DNA from 4 places in the Streptomyces sp. NBC_00236 genome. Region 1 is predicted to be linked to each of the others. Evidence: riboswitches for the same ligand, from Rfam matches in the RefSeq annotation. Region 1 holds a riboswitch; each other region holds the start of a gene.

Region 1 (2,195 bases):
ACCTTGACCTCGGGGACCTCGGCGAGTCCGGCACGGACCGCGGTGACGAGGCGCTGCTCCCGGGCGACCAGGCTGTCGAACCCGGCCTCGGTGAGGGCCTTGCAGGCGGAGGCGATGGAGTAGACACCGATGACGTTGGGCGAACCGGCCTCGTGACGGGCCGCGGTGGTGTGCCACTCGACGTCCACCCCGCCGTCGGAGCGCCGGGCGACCTGGCGGGAGGCGCCGCCGCCGGCCAGGTAGGGCTCGGCGGCGGTCAGCCAGTCGGAGCGGCCGGCGAGGACGCCCGAGCCGAACGGCGCGTACAGCTTGTGACCGGAGAAGGCGACCCAGTCGACGTCCAGCTCGGCGATGTCGACGGGGTGGTGCGGGGCCAGCTGGGCGGCGTCGAGCACGATCCGGGCACCGTGGGCGTGCGCGGCGGCGGCGAGCTCCTTGACCGGCCACAGCTCACCGGTGACGTTGGAGGCACCGGTGACGCACACCAGCGCGGGCCCGTAGGGGTCGCGGCCGGCGAGTGCGCGCTCCAGGGTCTCGACGGCCTGGTCCGGGGTGCGCGGGGCGTTCAGGTACGTCACCCGGGCGTCGCGCCAGGGCAGCAGCGAGGCGTGGTGCTCGGTCTCGAAGACGAACACCTGGCAGTCGGCGGGCAGGGCGGCGGCGAGCAGGTTGAGCGAGTCGGTGGTGGACCGGGTGAAGACCACCTGGTCGTCGGCGCGGCAGCCGAGGAACTCCGCGACGGTGACGCGGCTGCTCTCGAAGAGGTCCGTGGACAGCTGCGAGAGGTAGCCGGCACCGCGGTGGACGCTGCCGTAGTACGGCGCGTACGCGGCCACGTCGTCCCACACCCGCTGGAGGGCCGGAGCGCTGGCCGCGTAGTCCAGCGCGGCGTAGGTGACCTCGCCGCCGGTGACCAGCGGAACCGTTACATCCTTGCCCAGAACCGGCAGCGGGGCACAAATCGACCGATCGGTGGCAGCAGTGAGGACAGACATGACGAACTCCCGTAACAGGCAGGCGAATTCCGCGCGCCTGCGGATACGCGGCAGCACGGAGGAAGAAAGAAGGATGTGCGGAGGAGGGCCGAAAAGCCCTATCGCATTCGCTTGCTCACAAGAGGCTCCCTGAGGACCAGGACCCCACGGGTGGACATCTCACGACGTCGAGGGGTCCGCGCTTGCCGCAGACCTCGCTGCCTGCGGCCTGGTCTTCACCCGGGGCACCCCGCCACGGACGGAGGGTTGCCGGACAGCGGGCCGGGGCCGTAGTCGCTGTCACTCATGACCTGCGCAGCATCTTGCCATACGTACGCGAACGCGCAAGGCGCAGTCCATGATCTGGACTGCGCCCTGCCTCATATCCGCGCCCGGAGCCGTCTCAGGCGTTGCTGGCCACGACCCATCTCTCCAGCGCCCGCCCGGCCGCGCCCGAGTCGATGGACTCGGCGGCCTTCGCGATTCCCGCGGTGAGCTGCTCGGCGAGCGTGCCCTCGCCCGGGTCCAGCGCGACGAGCGCCGCCGCCGAGTTGAGCAGGACCGCGTCCCGTACGGGGCCCGTCTCGCCGGCGAGCAGCCGGCGGGCGACATCCGCGTTGTACGAGGCGTCGGCGCCGCGCAAGGCGTCCACGGGGACCAGGTCCAGGCCGACGTCGCGCGGGTCGAAGGCCTCCTCGCGCACCGTGCCGTTCCTGGCGATCCAGACACGGGAGGTCGCGGTGGTGGTCAGCTCGTCCAGACCGTCGTCGCCCCGGAAGACCAGGGAGGAGTTGCCGCGTTCGGCGAGGACGCCCGCGACGATGGGCGCCATGCGCAGGTCGGCGACGCCGATCGCCTGCGCGCGCACCTTGGCCGGGTTGGTGAGCGGCCCGAGGATGTTGAAGGTGGTCGGCGCGCCGAGCTCCGCCCGGGCCTTCGCCGCGTACCGCAGGGCGGGGTGGAACTTGACGGCGAAGCAGAACGTGATGCCCGCTTCCTCGGCGACCTCGACGACGCGCTGCGGCGGCAGGTCCAGGTTGACGCCGAGCTTGCCCAGGACGTCGGAGGAACCGCTGGCCGACGACGAGGCGCGGTTGCCGTGCTTGACGACCTTGGCGCCCGTACCCGCCACGACGATCGCCGACATGGTGGAGATGTTGACCGTCTTGGCCATGTCGCCGCCGGTGCCCACGATGTCGACCGTGCGGCCCGGCACATGGA
Region 2 (2,195 bases), 2.6 Mb from region 1:
CGCGGTTGGACGCGACGAGTACCTGGGCAGCGGGCTGAGGGGCGTGCTCGGAGACCATGGGCGAAATCTAGCCCGATCATGAACCGCCCAAACGTGCGAAAGCAGGCCACGTCACGCCGCGCGGCGTGAAACGTGCCCCTCGATTCACGCCGCGCGGCGTGAGACGTACTCCTCGATCTCGCGCATCGGCGGCCGTTCCTCGGTGTCCACCGGGTAGGTGTGCGGCACGAACCCGTGCTCGCCGCGCTCGAACTGGGTCAGCGACGGGCGGACCAGATGCCCCCGGGACAGCCGGAGTTGAGCGGTCCGGTAGATGGCGGCCGCCATCCGGCCGAGCGCCTGGCCGTCCTGGTGGCGGTGCTTCCTGACGCCGACGTCGACCTGGGCGAGGGCGTCCAGGCCGACCGTGTGCAGGGCGTCGACGAGCAGGCCCAGCTCCACTCCGTAACCGACCGGAAACGGCAGCCGCTCCAGCAGCGAGCGGCGCACGGCGTACTCGCCGCCCAGCGGCTGGACGAACCCGGCCAGCTGGGGCCAGTGCAGATTGAGCAGCGGGCGTGCCACCATTTCGGTGACCCGGCCGCCCTGACCGGTGGTGTCGCCGAACGGGCGGTCGTACATGGCCTTGACGAACTGCACCGAGGGTTCGGTCAGCAGCGGGCCGACGATGCCGGAGACGAAGTCCGCCGAGAAGTCCTTCAGGTCCGCGTCGATGAAGCAGACGATGTCGCCGCCGGTCACCAGGAGTGACCGCCACAGCACCTCGCCCTTGCCGGGGACGGCCGGAACGCGGGGCAGGATCGCGTCGCGGTGGACGACGCGGGCGCCGGCCCGGCGGGCGACCGCGGTGGTGGCGTCCGTCGAACCGGAATCGATCACCACGAGCTCGTCGACCAGCCGGACCTTCTCCATGAGCTCGCGCCGGATCGTCGTGACGATGTCCCCGACCGTCTCCGCCTCGTTCAGCGCCGGCAGCACCACGCTCACCGTCGGGCGGCCGTGCGCCTCGTTCCTGGCGTCGAGCAGACGGTCCAGCGGACGGTCGGCGGCTGACCAGGAACGCCTGGTCAGCCAGCGTTCGACCTCTTCCAGCACGGTCGATACTCCCTGTATGTGATCCATCTCGCGGTACGGACGACTATCTCAACAGTCCAGTGCTTCGGTTACAGTCTTGAACAACGCAGATGGCCGTCGCATGCCGGGGTCCGTCCGCCGATAAACGCCTGGATCCATGGTCCAGTGCCACAGCGCTCATCCAGAGGGACAGAGGGAACGGCCCGTTGAAGTCCCGGCAACCCTCCCGCCGACCGCGAGGTCAGGTGGGGAAGGTGCCAATTCCGTCTCGTGACGAAATGCGTCGCGAGGAAGATGAGGAGAAAGGGCCTCGCCATCATGGCTATCGAGACTGTTGCAGCACCCACCGAAACTTCCGTGGACCTCGGTCCCGCCGCGGCGCTTTCCTGCCGCGAATGCGGAGAGCGATTCGCACTCGGCCCCCTTTTCGCCTGCGCGTCCTGTTTCGGGCCGCTCGAAGTGGCGTACGACCTGCCGAGCGGCTCTCCCGACGAGCTGAAGAAGCGCATCGAGGCCGGGCCCAACAACATCTGGCGCTACGCGCCGCTGCTGCCGGTCCCCTCCGATGTCGCCGACAAGCCCAACATCAACCCGGGCTTCACCAAGCTGGTCAAGGCCGACAACCTCGCCCGTGAACTGGGCGTCACCGGCGGTCTGTACGTCAAGGACGACTCCGGCAACCCGACGCACTCCTTCAAGGACCGCGTCGTCGCGATCGCCGTCGAGGCCGCCCGCGCCTTCGGATTCACCACCCTGTCCTGCTCCTCCACCGGCAACCTCGCGGGGGCCGTCGGCGCCGCCGCCGCCCGGGCCGGCCTGCGCTCCTGCGTGTTCATCCCGCACGACCTGGAGCAGGGCAAGGTCGTCATGGCCGCGGTGTACGGCGGTGAGCTGGTCGGCATCGAGGGCAACTACGACGACGTCAACCGCTTCTGCTCCGAGCTCATCGGCGACCCGCTCGGCGAGGGCTGGGGCTTCGTCAACGTCAACCTGCGCCCGTACTACGGCGAAGGCTCCAAGACGCTGGCCTACGAGATCTGCGAGCAGCTCGGCTGGCAGCTGCCCGACCAGATCGTCATCCCGATCGCGTCCGGCTCGCAGCTCACGAAGATCGACAAGGG
Region 3 (2,195 bases), 5.4 Mb from region 1:
CGTGGCCTGCGACAGCGCCACTCTTCGGCAGCCAGCCCCGTTGCCCGTCCTGCGTCTGCTCTGGCTTGGAACCCCACTGCCGAACCTCCCGGCACGCGCGCCCGCAGCCGACGCCTTCACCGAGGTGCTGCTCACTGACTTCACTGCTGGGTACTGCGCTTGCCGAACTACTACTGCGTGAACTGCGGTCCTGCTCACGGCAGCCCCTGATCACTGCGGGCCGCCCGGTGCGGTCGTCAGTCCCGTCGCCGTCCTGCAACAGCCTGGCTTCGAAACTCCACCACCGCACCGTCGTGCGAACTGCGGATACTGCTGCCCGGCAGTTCGTCTCTGCCGGGCCCTGCTGTCTCTCTGGGCTACGAGAGAAACCATAGCCACACCACAACCCAATGTCTACTCCCGCCAACATAGATTTCCGTGTGTCAGGTCGAGCGGTAGTCGGCCTTGGTCACCGACCGGGTACGCGGCGGTCACGCGTCGGCCGACTCACCCGCGCTGACCAGGTACGTCATGCCGGATCGATGCCGCCGACACCGGAGCCGCCGGCCGGCGCGGCAGGGACAGCCGACACGGCGACCCGCCCGATCGCCTCGGTGGGGGCTATGCCACGGAGGCGTGGCCCCCGGCAAGGTCGCCCTCGTCCCCCGCCTCGACCTCACAGAGCCGGCCGCCCTCGTACCCGACGTTGACCAGCCCGGCCGCGCCCCGCGCTCCGGCTCCCCCGGACACCGCGCCCTCGCCATTGCCGTACTCGAGCTTCAGCGCATGCCAGCGCGCCAGCCAGTACACGCGCCCGCGGTGACCGGCGAGGGTGTCCCGCAGTGCGGCGGGGGCATGGGTCCACACCGGAGGGAGGTCACCCGCGTAGTCGAAGGCGGCCCGCAGTTCGATCCATCCGTCGTCGCGGACATCACCGGAGGTGAGCAGGACCTCGACGGCCTGCCCCGGCTCCTGGCGGCACTTCTTCGCGTGGATCCAGTGCACGCGGTGACCCGCGGCATAACGCGAGCAGTCGTCGCTCCGCACGGAGTCGTTCTGGGTGAGGTGACGCAGCATGGTGAGGTTCGCCTTCCGGGCCGAGGACCCGGAGCGCCTGCACCGTGGTCCGCTGTTCCCCGTGCCCTTCGCGCGGGGCAGGTCGTCACCCGGAGCACCCGCAGCGGAGCGGGGTGCCGTCCAGCAAGCCGGGGCTGTGCACTGGAACTCATGACCCGTGCAGGACTCTAACGCACGCAAACCAGCCGTCCCGACGGGTGGTCAGGAGCGAGCGGACGCCCGCGGACGCCCACCGCCCGCCCCCAACCTCCTCCCCAGACAGGGCCACTCACCCGGTGACGAGGCCCGGGTCGCTCGTACCGGCCTGACCGGTCTCGACATGTCCGGCGAAGCGCCGCAGGAAGGTGGCGTCCACGTCGGAGACGACGGTGACGTCGTACCAGTTCCCGCTTCCCCGCAGGTCGAGCACATGCTTGACGGTGGCGCCCGCACGGACCTCGAAGGTCTGCACGCCGCCCCCGTACCCGGCCGCGCTGCGTACGGTCAGCCGGACCGTGGCGGAGCCGCCGTGGACGAACGTGAGCTCAAGCCCTCCACCGGACGCGACATGACGAGCCGTCACCTCCGGTCCCGCCACCTTGCCCCCGGCCCGGAAGGTGCGCAGGAAGCCGTTGGGGCCATGGACGGTGAGGTCGGTCACTCCCTTGGAGTAGGCCGTGTTCCAGCTGTCCGCGAGGGACTTGCCCGCCTCGGTGGTGTACGTCCACGGCCCGTCGGTGCGGTTGGCGGAGGTCACCAGGAACTGCGCCCCGGCCGCGGCGCCACCGCTGAAGGTGAGGCGGTACTTGCCGGTGGCCGGATCGGCCGCACCGTCGACGAAGGGCGCGTAGCGCAGCGGCCGGGTGGGCCGGGCGCCCTTCTCCTGCTTGGGCAGGCTGCCTGCGGCGGGCGGCGCGGGAGTGTAGTCGGGATGCCGGAGGCGGTCCGGAGGCTCGTAGGCGTCGGTCGACGGCAACGACACGTCCGAGACGTCCGCACGACCGAAGTCGAAGGCGGAGGTGAGATCGCCGCAGACCGCGCGTCGCCAGGGCGAGATATTGGGCTCGTGCACACCGAAGCGCTGTTCCATGAACCGGATGACGGAGGTGTGGTCGAAGACCTCGGAGCACGCGAACCCTCCGGTGCTCCAGGGGGAGACG
Region 4 (2,195 bases), 5.9 Mb from region 1:
CGACGAGGTCCCCGAAGATGTGGAGGGGCTCCGCCGCCCGCCCGGCTGCGGCCTGTTCGGTGCGGATCTCGTCGACGACGCTGCGGGCCCGGCCGGTGTCGTGCGGGGTGATGTAGCCGATGTCCGTGGAGCGGGCCACCAGTTGGAAGGGCACGCTCTGATGCGCGAGGGCGCTGACGACCGGCTGCCCCTGCGGGGGCCGGGGCGTGATCGAGGGGCCCTTGACGCTGAAGTGCCGTCCCTCGAAGTCGATGTAGTGCAGTTGCTCGCGGTCGATGAAGCGGCCCGTGGCGACGTCGCGGATCTCCGCGCCGTCCTCCCAGCTGTCCCACAGGCGGCGCACCGCCTCGACGTAGTCGGCGGCCTCCTCGAAGAGTTCGGCGGTCAGCGCGCGTACGGAAGGCGTGTCCAGGTCCTCGACGCGGAACGGCGGGAATGTCCGGCGGCCGAAGTGGGCCGCTTCGTGCTGCCGGGCCGACACCTGGACGCGCAGACCGGCCCGGCCGGTGCTCACGTAGTCGAGCGTGGCTATCGCCTTGGAGATGTGGAACGGCTCCGTGTGCGTGGCGACCACGGTGGGGACGAGTCCGATGTGCCGGGTCAGCGGGGCCACGCGAGCGGCGATGAGTACCGCGTCGAGGCGCCCGCGCTCCTGGTCGGTGCGGTCGTCGGGCCCCGTGAACCGCGAGGACTGGAGCCCGAGCGCGTCCTCGATCGTCACGAAGTCGAGCAGGCCGCGTTCGGCCTCCTGGACGGTGTCGGTCCAGTAGGCGGCGGTGAGCAGTTCCCTGGGCCGGGCCTCCGGCTCGCGCCACGCGGCCGGGTGCCAGCCCGCGCCGTTGAGCGCGACGGCGAGGTGCAGGGAGGAGGACAGGGGAGGGTGCGGGGATGACGATGCGGACACGACAGGGTGCCTTCCTGATCGACCGTGGTTGATCGCCGGGCCTCGTCGGGAGGTTCGGCGTCGCGGGTACGGATCAGGAACAACAGAGCGCGCCGGCCACGCGCTGGAGGTCGATGTGGGGCCGGGAGTAGAGGTGGACGCGGCGCCGTGGCGCGAGCACCCTGACGAGCGGGCAGGTCACCGCTGGCATGACCGTCGCCTCCGCTCTGCCGGCTCGGCGGGCCCGGAGGCCTCGCGCTTGCGGAACCCGGACGGGCCCCGCCTGGTCGTCACCTGGAGCACCCCACCGCGCGGGAGGGTTGCCGGTCAGCAGGCCAGGGCCTGACGCTGACACTCATGACCTGTCTCCGGAACGCTACGCGCGCGGGCGGCGCCACGCAATGCCCTGCAGATCATGGCCGTACGCACCTTGCCGTGAGCCACAACACCACGGCGGCACCGGGCATTCCGCGTGCGGCGTGATTCGCTCACATCCTCTGACGCCTGCGACGGATCAGTCCGTCAGGCCGGCGGCGAGGGTCGCCCCCAGCTCCCAGCACGCCTCGGTGTCGGCCTTGGCGGGTTCTCCCGTGACCGTCACGGCGTCGGTCGCGCGGCGCCATCCGAGACCGGTCGTGATCGACTCGATGGCCCGGACAGCGCCGGTGACGTCGTTGCCGCCGTGCACGTAGTACCCGAAGGGGCGGCCACGCGTCGCGTCCAGGCAGGGATAGTAGATCTGGTCGAAGAAGTGCTTGAGGGCGCCGGACATATAGCCGAGGTTCGCCGGGGTGCCGAGCAGAATGCCGTCGGCTGCGAGTACGTCGGAGGCCGTCGCGGCAAGCGCTGCCCGGCGCTCGACCCTGACGCCCTCGATCCCGTCGGTCGTCGCACCGGAGACGACGGCTTCGAACAGTGCCTGGCAGTTCGGCGAGGGCGTGTGATGCACGATCAGGAGAGTGGCCACACCTCCGCACCCTGCCGTGATCCCCGCGCGGCCGCAAGCCGGGTCCGGCTCGCGCACCGCGGCACCGGCGGACTGTGACGTCCGGTACGGGTCCCGCCGGATCGGGCGGCCGGGGCGATGAGCGAACCGTTTGTCCTGCGTCCGTGATGTCGTCGACCATGGGCCTGTTCACCGATGACTGGTTCGACGGAGAGGCACGGCATGACATCCGGCAAGGACGCCCGGCAGGGTTTCGTCATCCTCGCGGACGACCTCACCAGTGCCGGGGACGGAGCCGCGCCCTTCCGCCGGAGCGGCCACGGGGCACGGATCCTCATGTCCACCCCGGCGGCGGAACTCCCGCCC

Evidence for each region. A riboswitch is a leader RNA that binds a small molecule or an ion and turns the genes downstream of it on or off. The one in region 1 is predicted to bind S-adenosylmethionine.
Region 2: another riboswitch for S-adenosylmethionine. It lies ahead of thrC (threonine synthase); the one in region 1 lies ahead of OG446_RS08835 (aminotransferase class V-fold PLP-dependent enzyme).
Region 3: another riboswitch for S-adenosylmethionine. It lies ahead of OG446_RS32845 (hypothetical protein); the one in region 1 lies ahead of OG446_RS08835 (aminotransferase class V-fold PLP-dependent enzyme).
Region 4: another riboswitch for S-adenosylmethionine. It lies ahead of OG446_RS35390 (putative leader peptide); the one in region 1 lies ahead of OG446_RS08835 (aminotransferase class V-fold PLP-dependent enzyme).

What each region holds. Positions count from the first base shown of each region.
Region 1 covers NZ_CP108100.1:1,998,971-2,001,165, forward strand. The annotation lists gene OG446_RS08835 (aminotransferase class V-fold PLP-dependent enzyme) at 1-995, opposite strand, end outside; SAM riboswitch class IV at 1,169-1,286, opposite strand; gene trpD (anthranilate phosphoribosyltransferase) at 1,378-2,195, opposite strand, start outside.
Region 2 covers NZ_CP108100.1:4,607,390-4,609,584, forward strand. The annotation lists gene OG446_RS20910 (alpha,alpha-trehalose-phosphate synthase (UDP-forming)) at 1-58, opposite strand, end outside; gene OG446_RS20915 (glucosyl-3-phosphoglycerate synthase) at 145-1,095, opposite strand; SAM riboswitch class I at 1,249-1,375, shown strand; gene thrC (threonine synthase) at 1,393-2,195, shown strand, end outside.
Region 3 covers NZ_CP108100.1:7,376,997-7,379,191, reverse strand. The annotation lists gene OG446_RS32845 (hypothetical protein) at 601-1,056, opposite strand; SAM riboswitch class IV at 1,103-1,212, opposite strand; gene OG446_RS32840 (phosphocholine-specific phospholipase C) at 1,325-2,195, opposite strand, start outside.
Region 4 covers NZ_CP108100.1:7,936,823-7,939,017, reverse strand. The annotation lists gene OG446_RS35395 (LLM class flavin-dependent oxidoreductase) at 1-904, opposite strand, end outside; gene OG446_RS35390 (putative leader peptide) at 978-1,094, opposite strand; SAM riboswitch class IV at 1,134-1,246, opposite strand; gene OG446_RS35385 (flavodoxin family protein) at 1,398-1,850, opposite strand; gene OG446_RS35380 (four-carbon acid sugar kinase family protein) at 2,052-2,195, shown strand, end outside.